DNA from 2 places in the Actinomadura sp. 1N219 genome. Region 1 is predicted to be linked to the other one. Evidence: riboswitches for the same ligand, from Rfam matches in the RefSeq annotation. Region 1 holds a riboswitch; the other holds the start of a gene.

Region 1 (7,348 bases):
GCCGCTCACCGGGCCCTGCGAGCACTGGCCGGAGGCGCCACGGTCGGCACCGCCTTCGCGGACGCCGGAGAGACCCGCCCCGCCGCCCTCCTCCGCCGCTGGACCGAACTCGGCTTCTTCTCCCGCCTCCACGGACCCGACGTCCACGGGACCGGGAGCGGCATCGTCACATCCACCAGAAAGGGCGCACCATGACCACCAGGACGATCGGCACGAGAAGCCGCAAGACGGCCGCGAAGGCCCCGGCGAAGGCGGCCAGGGCCGAACCGATCCGGAGCGTCGATCCGGCGAGGGGCATCCAGAACGTGCAGGACCTGGCCGACCACCTGCACGTCGCCGCACAGGTGGAGCTGTCCACCATCCCGCTGTACCTGTACGCCGCCTACTCGATCAGGACCCGCGGGCACTCCCAGTGGGCGGCGCCGCGCGGCGTGCTGCGCTCGCTGATCGGGATCTCGATCGAGGAGATGCTGCACCTGGCGCTGGTCCGCAACCTGATGGTCGCGATCGGCTACGGCGACCAGATCACGTTCTACGACGAGGACTTCATCCCGTCCTACCCGAGCCTGATGATGCACCGCTTCAACCCCGACGACCCGGACGGCGAAGAGATCCTCCTCTCCCTCGACAAGCTGTCCAAGGATCAGGTGAGCACGTTCCGCAGAATCGAGATGCCGGACAAGGTGAAACCCGACGCGGTCACCTTCGAGGCGCATCCCGAGGACGTCGGGCAGTACAAGAGCCTGGGCGCGTTCTACCGCTCCATCCAGGACGGCTTCACCAGGCTGGACGGCAAGGGGGAGATCCGCTGGAGGCTCGAGGACGCGCGCAAGCAGTACAAGCGCGCCTTCTGGAACGAGTTCGGCAACGGGAAGCCGATCCGCGTCCACAACCTGGAGACCGCCCTCGCCGCGCTGAAGATCATCATCGAGCAGGGCGAGGGGACCATCAAGGACCACCAGCACATCAAGGTCAGGAGCGGCGTCGAGGACTACACCCACTACGAGAAGTTCCTGCGCATCCAGCGGGGCGAGGAGGGCATCGGCGCCGTCGACGGCGACAAGTACGAGATCAAGATCGACGACCCGAAGGCCACCTGGCCCGTCGTGTCCGACCCGCTGGTGTCCGACTTCGAGGACCAGCCGGGCATCCACAGCCTGATGACCCTGTTCAACGCCGCCTACTGCTACACCCTCTGCCTGCTGGACGAGGTGTACCGGCACTCCACCGACGACGTGAAGACGAGGAAGTACCCGGGCACCGACCGCGAGGAGTACTTCAGCCACCGGTACGGGCTCGAACGCAACGGCGTCGCGATCATGCAGGGCGTCCTGTATCCCATCGCCCAGGCGCTCGTCACGACCCCGATCCCCGCGGGCCCGTGGAAGGGGTACCACGCCGCGCCGTCGTTCGAGTTCTACGATTTCTCGAAAGAGCGGCGCATCACCAAGAAGCAGCAGCTCATCGACCTGTGCGACGAGGCGATCGACCACTTCCCGGCCCTCGGCGGCCCGGACGGGATCCAGCGCCAGATCAGCCTGCTCGCCGACATCTGACGTCCGGAACCCGCCCGGGGCCGGTCAGCATTCGATGACGTTGACGGCCAGGCCGCCCCGCGACGTCTCCTTGTACTTGTCGAGCATGTCGCGGCCGGTGTCGCGCATCGTCTTGATGGCCTTGTCGAGGGACACGAAGTGGCGGCCGTCGCCGCGGAGGGAGATGCGGGCGGCGCTGATGGCCTTGATGGCGCCGACGGCGTTGCGCTCGATGCAGGGCACCTGGACGAGGCCGCCGACGGGGTCGCAGGTGAGCCCGAGGTTGTGCTCGATGCCGATCTCGGCGGCGTTCTCGACCTGCTCGGGGGTGCCGCCGAGGACCTCGGTGAGCCCGGCGGCGGCCATCGAGCAGGCCGAGCCGACCTCGCCCTGGCAGCCGACCTCGGCGCCGGAGATGGACGCGTTCTGCTTGAACAGGACGCCGACCGCGCCGGCGGTGAGGAGGAAGCGGACGACGCCCTCGTCGTCGTGACCCGGGACGAAGCGGTCGTAGTAGTGCAGGACGGCCGGGACGATCCCGGCGGCGCCGTTGGTGGGGGCGGTGACGATGCGTCCGCCGGCGGCGTTCTCCTCGTTGACGGCGAGGGCGTAGAGGGTGACCCAGTCCATGGCGTGCAGCGGGTCGGAGGGCTTCTCGGCGGAGAGCTGCCGGTGCAGCTGGGGCGCGCGGCGGCGCACCTTGAGGCCGCCGGGGAGGAGGCCCTCGCGGGTGCAGCCCCGGTCGACGCACGCGCGCATGACCTGCCAGAGATCGAGGAGTTCCGCGCGGATCTCCTCGGGCGAGCGGCCGAACGCCTTCTCGTTCTCCAGCATCAGCGCGGAAATGGAGAGGCCGGTCTGGTGGCAGCGTTCAAGGAGTTCGGCCGCCGTGTCGAAGGGGTGCGGCAGGACGGTGTCGTCGGGCTTGATGCGGTCGGCGCCGGTGGCGTTCTCGTCCAGGATGAAGCCGCCGCCGACCGAGTAGTACACCTTGGAGCGCAGTTCGTTGCCCGAGTCGTCGCGGGCCGTGAAGCGCATTCCGTTGGGGTGGCCGGGGAGCGATTCCTTGCGCTCGAAGACGAGGTGCTCGTTGACGGCGAAGGGGACGTCGTGGTCGTTGAAGAGGTGGAGCGTTCCGCGGTCGCGGATCGCCTCCAGGCGCTCGTCGACCTTGTCCACGTCGACCAGTTCGGGCTTGTCGCCTTCGAGGCCGAGGATGACGGCCTTGTCGCTGCCGTGGCCCTTGCCGGTGAGGCCGAGCGAGCCGTAGAGGGTGGCGTGGACGGTCGCCGTCTTCTCCAGGAGGCCGTCCCGGTGCAGGCCGCGGGCGAAGCGGTGCGCGGCGGCCATCGGCCCGCCGGTATGGGACGACGAGGGTCCGATGCCGATCTTGAACAGGTCGAAAACGCTGATGGCCATTGCTGCCCCCTTAGGAGCCGCGCCCCCTCGCGGGTGTGCGAGGGGGCGCGGATACATCACAGGTCGGGATACAGGGGATGCTTGTCCGCCAGGGCCTTCGTCCGGGCGGACAGGGCGTCGCGGTCGTAGGACGGCTGCAGCGCCAGCGCGATGACGTCGGCGACGTCCGCGAAGTCGCCGGCGGTGAAGCCGCGGGTGGCGAGGGCGGGCGTGCCGATCCGCAGCCCGGACGTCACCATCGGCGGCCGCGGGTCGTTGGGCACGGCGTTGCGGTTGACGGTGATGCCGATCTCGTGCAGGCGGTCCTCGGCGTCCCGCCCGGTGAGGTCGGAGTCGACGAGGTCGACCAGCACGAGGTGGACGTCCGTCCCGCCGGTCAGGACCTTGACGCCGGCCTTCGCGGTGTCCTCGGCGAGCAGCCGGTCGGCGAGGAGCCGGGCGCCCTCGACGGTGAGCGCCTGCCGGGCCCGGAACTCCTCGGACGCGGCGATCTTGAGCGCAACGGCCTTGGCGGCGATCACATGCTCCAGCGGGCCGCCCTGCATGCCGGGGAACACCGCCGAGTTGATCTTCTTGCCGAACTCCTCGCGGGCGAGGATCAGCCCGCCGCGCGGGCCGCCGAGCGTCTTGTGCGTCGTGGTCGTGACGATGTCCGCGTACGGGACGGGCGACGGGTGCAGCCCCGCCGCGACGAGGCCCGCGAAGTGCGCCATGTCGACCATGAGCAGCGCGCCGACCGAGTCGGCGATCTCCCGGAAGGCCGCGAAGTCGAGCTGCCGCGGGTACGCCGACCAGCCCGCCACGATCATCTTCGGGCGCTGCTCGGCCGCGAGCGCGGCCACCTCGTCCATGTCGACGAGGCCGTCGTCCTCGCGGACGTGGTACGGCACCACGTTCAGGACCTTGCCGGAGTAGTTCAGCCGCATCCCGTGGGTGAGGTGCCCGCCGTGCGCGAGGTCGAGGCCGAGGATCGTGTCCCCGTGCTGCAGCAGCGCGAAGTACACCGCCGTGTTGGCCTGCGCCCCGCTGTGCGGCTGGACGTTCGCGTGCTCGGCGCCGAACAGCGCCTTCGCCCGGTCGATCGCGAGCTGCTCGGTGACGTCGACGAACTCGCAGCCGCCGTAGTAGCGCCGGCCGGGGTAGCCCTCTGCGTACTTGTTGGTCAGGACGGAGCCCTGCGCCTCCAGGACGGAGACCGGCGCGAAGTTCTCCGACGCGATCATCTCGAGAGTGGACTGCTGGCGCCGCAGCTCGGCGGCGACGGCCTCGGCGACCTCGGGGTCGGCCTCGGCGAGCGGGTCGTGCAGGCTCACCGGTCAGGCCTCCTCGATCAGCTTCTCGTAGGCGACGGAGTCGAGCAGGTCGCCCGGCTCGTCCGACACGCGGACCTTGAAGATCCAGCCCTCGCCGTACGGGTCGTCGTTGATGACCTTCGGCTCGTCCACCACCGCGCTGTTGATCGCGGTGACCTCGCCGCTGACGGGCGAGTAGATGTCGCTGACCGACTTCGTCGACTCGACCTCGCCGCACGGCTCGCCAGCCTCGACCGCGTCGCCCTCGGACGGCTGCAGCTCGAGGTAGACGATCTCGCCGAGGGCGTCGGCGGCGTGCGCGGTGATGCCGATGGTGACGATGCCGTCGTCGCCCCCCAGGCCGGACACCCATTCGTGTTCTTCGCTGTAGCGGAGCTGCTCCGGAACGCTCACGATCACTTCTCTCTCTTCACTGCGGGGGTTCCCCCGGATTTCAGGAACGCTTGTAGAACGGCAGGGCCACCACGTCCACGGGCTCGTGCCGGCCGCGGACGTCCACGGCGAGACCGGTCTCCGCGGCGCCGCTGTCGAGGTACGCCATGGCGATCGGCTCGCCCAGTGTCGGCGACGGGGCGCCGCTCGTCACGACCCCGCACGGCGTGCCGCCGGACGCGACGACCTGGTACCCCTTGCGCGGCGCCCGGCGCCCCCGCGCCACCAGTCCCACGAGCCTACGGCCCGGCGGGGTCTGGGCCACCGCCGCCAGGGCCGACCTGCCCACGAAGTCGCCCGGCTTGTCCAGCTTCACGACCCGTCCGAGGCCCGCCTCGAACGGCGTCGTCTCGGCGGTCAGCTCGTTGCCGTACAGCGGCATGCCCGCCTCCAGGCGCAGGCTGTCGCGCGCCGCCAGCCCGGCGGGGACGACCCCGTCGACCCCTTCGAGCGCCTTCCACAGCCGCACGGCGTCGGACGCGTCCACGAACAACTCGAAGCCGTCCTCCCCGGTGTACCCGGTGCGGGCGACGAGCGCGTCGACGTCCGCGACCCGTCCTGCGAGGATCGCGTAGTACTTGAGGTCGGCCAGCGGCGCGTCGGTGAACCCTTCGAGAATCGTCTGCGAACGCGGCCCCTGCAGCGCGATCAGCGCGTAGGAGGCGGACCGGTCGTCCACGGCGGCCTCGAAGCCCGCGGCCCGCTCGGCGAGCGCGTCCCGGACGACGTCGGCGTTGGCGGCGTTCGCGACGACCATCCACGTCGTGTCGGCGAGCCGGTAGACGATCAGGTCGTCGAGGACGCCGCCGTCCGGCCCGCAGATCATCGTGTAGCGGGCCTTGCCGACGGGCATCGCCGCCAGCTTCCCGACCAGCGCGTAGTCCAGCGCGTCGCCCGCGCCCGGACCGGAGAGGAAGATCTCCCCCATGTGCGACAGGTCGAACAGCCCGGCGCCGGTACGGACCGCCTGATGCTCGGCGGTCTCGCTCCTGTAGCGCAGCGGCATCAGGTGGCCGGCGAAGTCCACGAGGTTCGCGCCGAGGTCCTGGTGGACGTCGTGCAGCGGCGTCTTCTTCGGACTTTTCGCGGGTGGATCGGCGGGCATGGGTTCGGCTCCTTCGTCACGGGCACGCGTGGTCCATCGTCCCACTCGCGCACCGGGCGTATCGGTGCCTCCCCCTCTGTCATCGGCGCCTGAGAGCTTCACCCGTCCCCGCGTGACGGCGGGCGGACGGGCTTTCACCTTCGGCGGGGGACCGTGTCCCCGCTTTCCAGAGGTCGCCTCGCCCGTGCGGTCCGTGGGCCTGAGAGGTTCCGGGGAGGAGTTGCTCCTTCGGCGTCCCCCACCGGCTGCGAGGGACTCTCCCGCACGGGATCGTCGGCTGCCGGTCAGGCTAGCAGCGGCTCCCCCACACGACCACCCGTGGTCCGGACGTAGCCCGGCCACCGTCCGGCCGCCTGCGGCGCGGTGCCGCCTGCCGCGCCGTCCCGCGCAGGCGGCAGGCTTCCTCCGCGAAGATTCGACCGGACGGGGCCGTTGATGACCTTGAGTGGTTCTGTCGTACCCCACCGTTATGGTGCCGATCATGTCCCCCGCACCCATGGACCCGCCCCCCGAGCAGGAGGATCCGAGGCATGCCCGATACACCTATCGGGCCCGGCTGTCGAGCACGGCTGAACGGGCCCTGCGGGCGGAGTGGGATCGCTGCCGCTGGGTGTGGAACATGTGCGTGGAAGCCTCCAAGACCGCGCACAAGGCCGGTGAGAAGATCGGACCCGCCGGGCTGTGCAAGCTCCTGTCCGGCTGGCGCGCCGAACACGGCTGGCTCCGCGCCGGGTCGAGCGTGGCGCAGCAGCAGACCATCCGGGATTTCGGCAAAGCCCGGGCCAAGGCGATCAAGGACATCACCGACCGCCTGCCGATGCGGAGGCGGGCCGGGATGCCCCGGTTCAAGAGCAAGGCGCTGGCAGCGCCGACCCTGAACTACCACCGGTGGGGCTTCCGGCTCAAAGACGGCGGGGTGCATCTGGCGGGCGGGATCGTGGTGCGGGTGGTGTGGTCGCGGGACCTGCCGGCCGACCCGACATCGGTGCGGATATACCGCGACAGCCTTGGCCATTGGTATGTCAGCTTCGTGGTGCCCGCCCAGGTGGTCCCGCTGCCCCCGGCGAACACGATGATCGGGGTGGACTGGGGTGTGAGGGAGATCGCCACCACCACTTGCGACGCGCACGATCTGCCGCACCCCCGGCACGGCCGCAAGGCTGCCGCCGGGCTGTCCCGCTACCAGCGGCGCATGGCCCGGCGCCGGCCCGCCAAGGGTCAGAAGGCGTCCAAGGGGTATCAGCGGGCGAAGAAGCAGGCGGCCCGGGTCGCCAAGAAGGTCGCCCGGCAGCGGCAGGACACCGCTCGTAAATGGGCCAAGAGCGTGGTCCGCGATTTCGATCAGATCGCGGTCGAAGATTTCCGTCCCAAGTTCCTGGCCAAGACCACCATGGCGCGCAAGGCGGCCGACGCCGCGATCGGCGCCACCAAAGGCGCACTGGTGGAGATGGGCCGCAAACACGGCCGCGACGTCCGCCTCGTTCACCCACGCAACACCACGACCGACTGCGCGGCATGCGGTGCGAGAACCAAGCACCGCCTGC
Region 2 (7,348 bases), on a different contig from region 1:
CAAACCCCCTTGACGAAGCGCCACGGGATGATTTGGAGCCGGAGGTCCGCGTGGCGGTGAGCAGCGGCGAGGGCAAGGCGACCCCCGAGAGGCATATGGCGTCCCAGCGCGCCGGGGAGCAGGGACTGCTCTTCGACACGCGGGTGTCGGCGCCGCCGGACGATGTCGGATACCGCGGCCCGACGGCCTGCGCCGCGGCGGGGATCACCTACCGGCAGCTCGACTACTGGGCCCGGACGAAGCTGGTCGAGCCTGGCGTGCGGTCGGCGCACGGGTCGGGGAGCCAGCGGTTGTACAGCTTCCGCGACATCCTCGTGCTGAAGGTCGTGAAGCGGCTCCTCGACACGGGTGTGTCGCTGCAGCAGATACGCACGGCGGTCACCCATCTGCGCGATCGCGGCGTGCAGGACCTGGCGCAGATCACGCTGATGAGCGACGGCGTCAGCGTCTACGAGTGCACGTCGCCGGACGAGGTCGTCGATCTTCTGCAGGGCGGGCAGGGCGTGTTCGGCATCGCGCTCGGACGGGTGTGGCAGGAGGTGGAGGGCAGTCTCGCGGAACTTCCCGGTGAGCGCGCCGCCACCGACGACGACCCGTCCGGACACCCCCACGACGAGCTGGCCAACCGGCGCCGCGCGCGCCGCACCGGATGACCACGGCTTCGGCTACAGCGCTTCCTTGCGCTGCAGGTAGGTGAACGCTCCCCAGCCGGGCAGGACGGGCAGCCACAGGGTGAGCAGCCGGTAGAGCAGGACCGCGGACGTCGCCGTCTCCGCGGAGAGTCCCGAGATCGTCAACGCCAGGGTGAGGGCGCCCTCGACGGCGCCGAGCCCGCCGGGCGTCGGCGCGGCCGACCCGAGCGCGTTGGCGGTGAGGAAGACCACCACGACCGTCGTCAGCGGCAGCGAGCCGCCGAACGCGCGGATCGAGGCGTCCAGGCACAGCACGAACGCCACCGTCAGCAGCAGCGTCCCGCCCATTCCCGTGGACAGCTTCTTCGGGGACTGCAGGACGTCCACCAGCCGCGGCACCACGCCGGAGAACATGCTCTTCAGGCGGGTCGTGACCTCCCGCCGGACGCGCGGCACCGTCAGCGCGAGACCCGCGAGCAGGCCCAGCGACAGCACGGCGATCACGACGGTCCGGGACGGCGCGAGGTCCTGCGTCGCCTTCGACGTCGACCCGGTGAGGAACCCGAAGAGGATCAGCAGCAGGATGTGCGTGACCAGCCCCACCAGCTGCGACGCGCCGACGCTCGCGACGGCCGGGCCGGGCCGCACCCCGGAGCGCTGCAGGTAGCGGGTGTTGACCGCGACGCCGCCGACGGCCGCCGGCGCGACCAGCTTCACGAACGACGCGGCGAGCTGCGCCAGGACCGTCCGGCCCAGCGGCAGCCGCTCCGGGACGAACCCCATCAGCATCAGCGCCGCCGCGACGTAGGTGAGCGCCGCCGCGCCCAGCGCGATCAGGACCCAGTGCCAGCTCGCGGTGGCCGTCATCCTCCCGATGTCGAGGCTCGCCACCTGCGGGATGACGATGTACGCCGCGACCGACAGCGCCACGATGCTGAAGATCGTCCGGGGGCGGAAGCGCTCCAGCCTGGCGGGCGCGACCTCTGTCTCCGGCTTCAGCCGGACGATCTGCTCCCGGATGCGGGTCAGCAGGTCCCGGTCGTGCCGCAGCGCCGTCCGGGTCGTCCGGGACAGCGCCACCCGCTGCAGCAGCGGGACGGCGGCGGCGAGGGCCTCCTCGCCGAGCACGGCCGCCGCGGTCCGGACGGCCCGCTCCGGGCTCGCCCGCAGCGCCAGCGTCGTGAGGACCTGCGCCAGGTCGAGCCGCAGCGCCAGGTCGCCCGCTGCGATCTCCCCGGCCCGCAGGTCGGTGATGTAGGCGCCGCCGTCGTCGCCGACCAGGACGGCGCCGTCCTGCAGCCGGCGGTGCGCCAGCCGCCCCTCCTGCAGCGCGCGGAACTGCCGCCAGATGTCCGTCAGGAGGTCGTCGGTGATCTCCTCGTCGTCGAGGTCGGCGAGCCGCCGCCCCGGGACGTGCTCGTACGCCAGCAGCGCCGCCTCCGTGCCGACCTCCGACGTGCCGATCAGGCGCGGCGTCCGGACGCCCGCCGCGTCCACCGCGTACGCCATCAGCGACTCCTGCTCCAGGGACCGGCGCAGCGAGCGCAGCGCCCGCCCGGTCGTCGTGCCGCGCAGCCGCAGCAGCCGCCACACCCGGTACAGCAGGCCCGCCGTCTGCTGGTCGCGGTCGAGGACGTGCAGCTCCAGGTCCCAGTCGCCGTGGGCGCCGCGTCCGACGGGGAGGCGCGCGCCGCGTCCGTCCAAGGGGCGAGGCGCGAGGACGACGCCGTACCGGCGGGTCTGCTCGGCGCCGTCCGCGGGCTCGTCCAGCCGCGCGGCGCGTTCCGGGCGCAGCCCGAGGCGTTCGAGCGCCGCCACCACCGCCCGTCCCGGCGGGCGCGGGTTCGGGGTGCCGACCGCGTACAGGGTGCCGTGGCCGATGGCGCGGCCGAGGAGGTAGGTGGCGGCGAGCGCGGCGACCGAGGCGTAGGACGCGGTGAGGCCCGTCAGCGCGGCCAGCCCGATCAGCGTCCAGGTCGCGGCCTGCCAGCGGGCGCGGCCCGCCATCCCGACCGCGCTGACGAACGCGATCACCGGCGCGATGTCGGTGTGCACCGGCGCGGTCTCCGTGCCGCCCCAGATCAGCGAGTCCAGGACGCCGCCGGGCGCGCCCCGCACGACCAGGTCGTCCAGGCCGACCGTGAGCCCGAACGCGATCACGGCGGCGAGCAGCGCGATCGCGACGCGCATCCCGTCCTTGTGGAACAGCCGCTCGATCCCGAACGCGATCGGCACGGCCAGCACGCCGAAGCTGGACACCAGCGTCGCCAGCGACAGCAGCAGCCGCGGCGCGTGCGCGGCGCCCTCGGCGATGTCGGTGTGCAGGCCGTGCGTCGTCTCCTGCGCGATCGACACCAGCAGCATCACCGCCGCGAGCCCGACGACGGACGCCGCGAACCGGATCGCGTCGCCCGGGCGGCGGATCCGGTCCGGCTGGGCGGGCTCGTCGACGGGCACACCGGCGGGCGCGCCCTGCCGCGCGGGCACCGTCTCCTCGTGGATCGGGGTCACGCCGTACCGCCGCCCTGACCGTCCGCCATCGCGATCAGCGTCCCAGAACCGGCGGCGCGCCGTCGACCGGTGCCCCGTCGGGCGTCGCGCGTTCACCCCGCAGCCCACCGTCCTCCAGCCCCCACCCACCGCCATTCAACGGACGAGCTCCGCTCGACGGACCATCTCCAGCTCCCGCCCACCGCCGTTCAACGGACGGGCTCCGCTCGACGACCATCTGCGTCCGCGTCGCCCGGGGCCGTTCCGTCCCAGGTGGGACTGCACATCGTACTGGCTGGTACGGCGCCGGGCCCCGCGGGGACGGGCCCGGCCGGACCCGGCGCGATCGTGGGAACCGATCTTTGGGTAGGGTTTGTCCAGGACATGCCGTCGACCCTGTGCGGGAGAGACCCCACGCCGCCAGCGTGGGGCGCCGAAGGGGCAACCTCCCCGGAACCTCTCAGGCAAAAGGACCGCTGGGCGAGGCACCTCTGGAAAGAAGGCGTCGATTCCCGCAGCGCGGGAAGGCGGCTCACCGAAGGGGAAACCCCGCGGCGCGGGTGAAGCTCTCAGGTGCCGATGACAGAGGGGGAGACCGGCCGCAGGCCCGCGCGCCAGCGGCCCGCCTGAGCGACCGCAGCAGCCAGGAGGCTCTCCATGACCGCCCAGTTCTTCGCCCCCGTGGCCGCGCCGCAGCATCCGCGGGCCGCGTTCGCCGACCGGCACATCGGCCCGTCGCCCGACGACCAGGCGAGGATGCTCGCCGCCATCGGCTACGCGGGCGTCGAGGCGCTGATCGACGACGCCGTCCCGGCCGCGATCCGCACGTCCCGCCCGCTGGACCTGCCGCCCGCGCTGAGCGAGCCCGCCGCGCTGGACCGCCTCCGCGAGCTCGCCGCCCGCAACACCGTGCTCACGTCCATGATCGGCCTCGGCTACCACGGGACGATCACCCCGGGCGTGATCATGCGGAACGTCCTGGAGAACCCCGGCTGGTACACCGCCTACACCCCCTACCAGCCGGAGATCTCCCAGGGGCGCCTCGAGGCGCTGCTGAACTTCCAGACCGTCGTCAGCGATCTGACGGGGCTGCCGGTGGCGAACGCGTCCATGCTGGACGAGGCGACCGCCGCCGCCGAGGGCATGGCCCTCGCCCACCGCGTCACCAAGCGGAAGGAGCCGGGAACGTTCCTTGTGGACGCCGACGTGCTCCCGCAGACGATCGAGGTCGTCCGGACGCGGGCCGTCCCGCTCGGCATCGACGTGGTCGTCGCCGACCTGTCCGGCGGGCTGCCCGAGGGCGACGTCTTCGGCGTGCTGCTGCAGTACCCGGGCGCGTCGGGCGCCGTCCGCGACCTGGAGCCCGTCATCGCGCAGGCGCACGAGCGCGGCGCGCAGGCGGTCGTCGCCGCCGACCTGCTCGCCCTGACGCTGCTGCGGCCGCCCGCCGAGTCCGGCGCGGACATCGCCGTGGGCTCGGCGCAGCGGTTCGGCGTCCCGTTCGGGTTCGGCGGCCCGCACGCCGGCTACATGGCGGTCCGCGAGGGCATCCAGCGGCAGCTCCCCGGACGGCTCGTCGGCGTGTCCGTCGACGCCGACGGCGCGCCCGCCCACCGGCTGGCGCTGCAGACCCGCGAGCAGCACATCCGCCGCGAGAAGGCCACCAGCAACATCTGCACCGCGCAGGTGCTCCTCGCCGTCATGGCGAGCATGTACGCGGTCTACCACGGGCCGGAGGGGCTTGCCGCGATCGCGCAGCGGGCGCACCGCCGCGCCGCCGAGATCGCCGCGGGGCTCCGCGAGAGCGGCGTGGAGGTCGTGCACGGCGCGTTCTTCGACACCGTCCTGGCCCGCGTGCCCGGCCGCGCCGCCCAAGTGGTGGACGCGGCCCGCCAGCGCGGGATCAACGTGCGTCCCGTGGACGCCGACCACGTCGGCGTCGCCTGCGACGAGACGACGCTGCCCGCGCACGTCACGGCCGTCCTTGAGGCGTTCGGCGCCGCCGAGGCCGGCGAGGCGGCCGAGGCGCTCCCCGGCACGCTGCGCCGCGAGAGCCCCTACCTGACCCATCCCGTCTTCCACGCGCACCGCTCCGAGACCGCGATGCTGCGCTACCTGCGCAAACTCCAGGACAAGGACGTCGCGCTCGACCGCTCGATGATTCCGCTCGGCTCCTGCACGATGAAGCTGAACGCCACCGCCGAGATGGAGCCGATCACCTGGCCGGAGTTCGCGAACATCCACCCGTTCGCGCCCGTCGGCCAGGCCGCCGGGTACGTCGAGCTGATCGGCGAGCTGGAGGACGCGCTCGCCGAGATCACCGGGTACGCGAAGGTGTCCGTCCAGCCGAACGCGGGCTCCCAGGGCGAGCTGGCCGGGCTGCTGGCGATCCGCGGCTACCACGCGTCCCGCGGGGAGGAGCACCGGGACGTGTGCCTGATCCCGTCGTCCGCGCACGGCACCAACGCCGCCAGCGCCGTCATGGCCGGGATGCGCGTCGTCGTCGTGTCGTGCGACGACGGCGGCAACGTCGACCTGGACGACCTGCACGCCAAGATCGCCAAGCACGGCGACCGGCTCGCCGCGATCATGGTGACGTACCCGTCCACGCACGGCGTCTTCGAGGAGACGATCACCGACGTGTGCGCGGCCGTGCACGACGCGGGCGGCCAGGTCTACGTCGACGGCGCGAACCTCAACGCCCTCGTCGGGCTGTCCCGTCCCGGCGAGTTCGGCTCGGACGTCTCGCACCTCAACCTGCACAAGACGTTCTGCATCCCGCACGGAGGCGGCGGGCCCGGCGTCGGCCCGATCGGCGTCCGCGAGCACCTCGCCCCGTTCCTGCCGAACCACCCGCTGCGCGCCGAGGCGGGCCCGGAGACCGGCGTGGGCCCGATCTCCGCCGCCCCGTGGGGCTCGGCGGGCATCCTGCCGATCTCCTGGGCGTACATCGCGATGATGGGCCCGGACGGCCTCACCGCCGCGACCGAGGGCGCCATCGTCGCCGCCAACTACCTCGCCACCCGCCTCGGGCCGCACTACCCGATCCTCTACACCGGTCGCAACGGCCTCGTCGCCCACGAGTGCATCGCCGACCTCCGCAAGATCACCAAGGAGACGGGGGTCACCGCCGAGGACGTCGCCAAGCGCCTCATCGACTACGGCTTCCACGCCCCGACGCTCTCCTTCCCCGTCGCCGGCACCCTGATGATCGAGCCGACCGAGTCCGAGGACCTCGCCGAGCTCGACCGCTTCTGCGACGCCATGATCGAGATCCGCCGGGAGATCCAGCGGGTCGCGGACGGCGGCTACGACGCCGAGGACAACCCGCTCAAGAACGCCCCGCACACCGCCGCGTGCCTGGTCTCCGACGACTGGAAGCACGCCTACACCCGCGAGGAGGCCGCCTACCCCGTCCCGGCCGTCCGCGACGGGAAGTACTGGCCGCCCGTCCGCCGCATCGACCAGGCCTACGGCGACCGCAACCTCCTCTGCTCCTGCCCGCCCCCCGAAGCGTTCGAAGACTGACCGGGCCTTCGGGGACTGACCGGCGGCGTCGCGAGACGCCGGGTCGGGGGGTCGCTAGGCTCCTGTGGCGGACCCCCGACCCAGAGGGCGGAGACTGATGAGTCCCGTGACGGATGACCCGGCTCAGCTGTGCGAGGAGGCGCGGAGCCTCGCGGAGAACGGCGAGGCGGGGCGCGCGGCGCTGCTGTTCGAGAAGGTGCTGGAGCTCGGCGAGACGTCCTGCCGGGCGCAGGCCGCGCTGGGGCTGGCGGTCGTCCTCGACGACGCCGGGGAGGTCGAGCGGGCGCGGGACGCCGACCGGGCGGCGATCGCCACCGGCGACCCCGAGTACGGGCCGCGCGCCGCCTACCATCTGGCGCTCACGCACGAGCGGGCCGGCGAGCACGGCGAGGCGGCGCCCGCGTGGCGGGTGGTGGTCGACTTCGGCAACCCGGCGTACCTGCCGCCCGCGCATCTGGCGCTCGCCCGGATCGCCGACGACGCAGGCGAGTTCGACGAGGCGCGCGGCCACTGGGAGGCGGTGATCGCGACGGGCGACGCCGAGTACGGGCCGCCCGCCGCGCACGACCTCGCGCAGCGGCATCTGGAGCGCGGGGAGCCCGCGCGGGCGCAGCGGGTCCTGGCCGCCGGGCTCAAGCTGATCGACCGCGGCACCGCCCCGTACGCCTACGCGCGGCTCGCCGTCGCGCTGGGCATCG

What was found. Region 1 has a riboswitch for glycine ahead of gcvT (glycine cleavage system aminomethyltransferase GcvT). Riboswitches for the same ligand answer to the same signal wherever they lie in the genome.
Region 2: it holds a riboswitch for glycine, as region 1 does, so the genes downstream of both, gcvP (aminomethyl-transferring glycine dehydrogenase) here and gcvT (glycine cleavage system aminomethyltransferase GcvT) in region 1, are expected to answer to the same signal.

Annotation. Positions count from the first base shown of each region.
Region 1 is NZ_JBIRAY010000001.1:1,596,255-1,603,602, forward strand. It holds gene ACH35V_RS07400 (putative DNA-binding domain-containing protein) at 1-195, shown strand, start outside; gene ACH35V_RS07405 (ferritin-like protein) at 192-1,556, shown strand; gene ACH35V_RS07410 (L-serine ammonia-lyase) at 1,581-2,954, opposite strand; gene glyA (serine hydroxymethyltransferase) at 3,011-4,267, opposite strand; gene gcvH (glycine cleavage system protein GcvH) at 4,271-4,660, opposite strand; gene gcvT (glycine cleavage system aminomethyltransferase GcvT) at 4,701-5,804, opposite strand; glycine riboswitch at 5,982-6,077, opposite strand; gene ACH35V_RS07430 (RNA-guided endonuclease InsQ/TnpB family protein) at 6,274-7,348, shown strand, end outside.
Region 2 is NZ_JBIRAY010000005.1:141,531-148,878, reverse strand. It holds gene ACH35V_RS18135 (MerR family transcriptional regulator) at 51-653, shown strand; gene ACH35V_RS18130 (flippase-like domain-containing protein) at 666-3,143, opposite strand; glycine riboswitch at 3,514-3,608, shown strand; glycine riboswitch at 3,609-3,715, shown strand; gene gcvP (aminomethyl-transferring glycine dehydrogenase) at 3,780-6,650, shown strand; gene ACH35V_RS18120 (tetratricopeptide repeat protein) at 6,748-7,348, shown strand, end outside.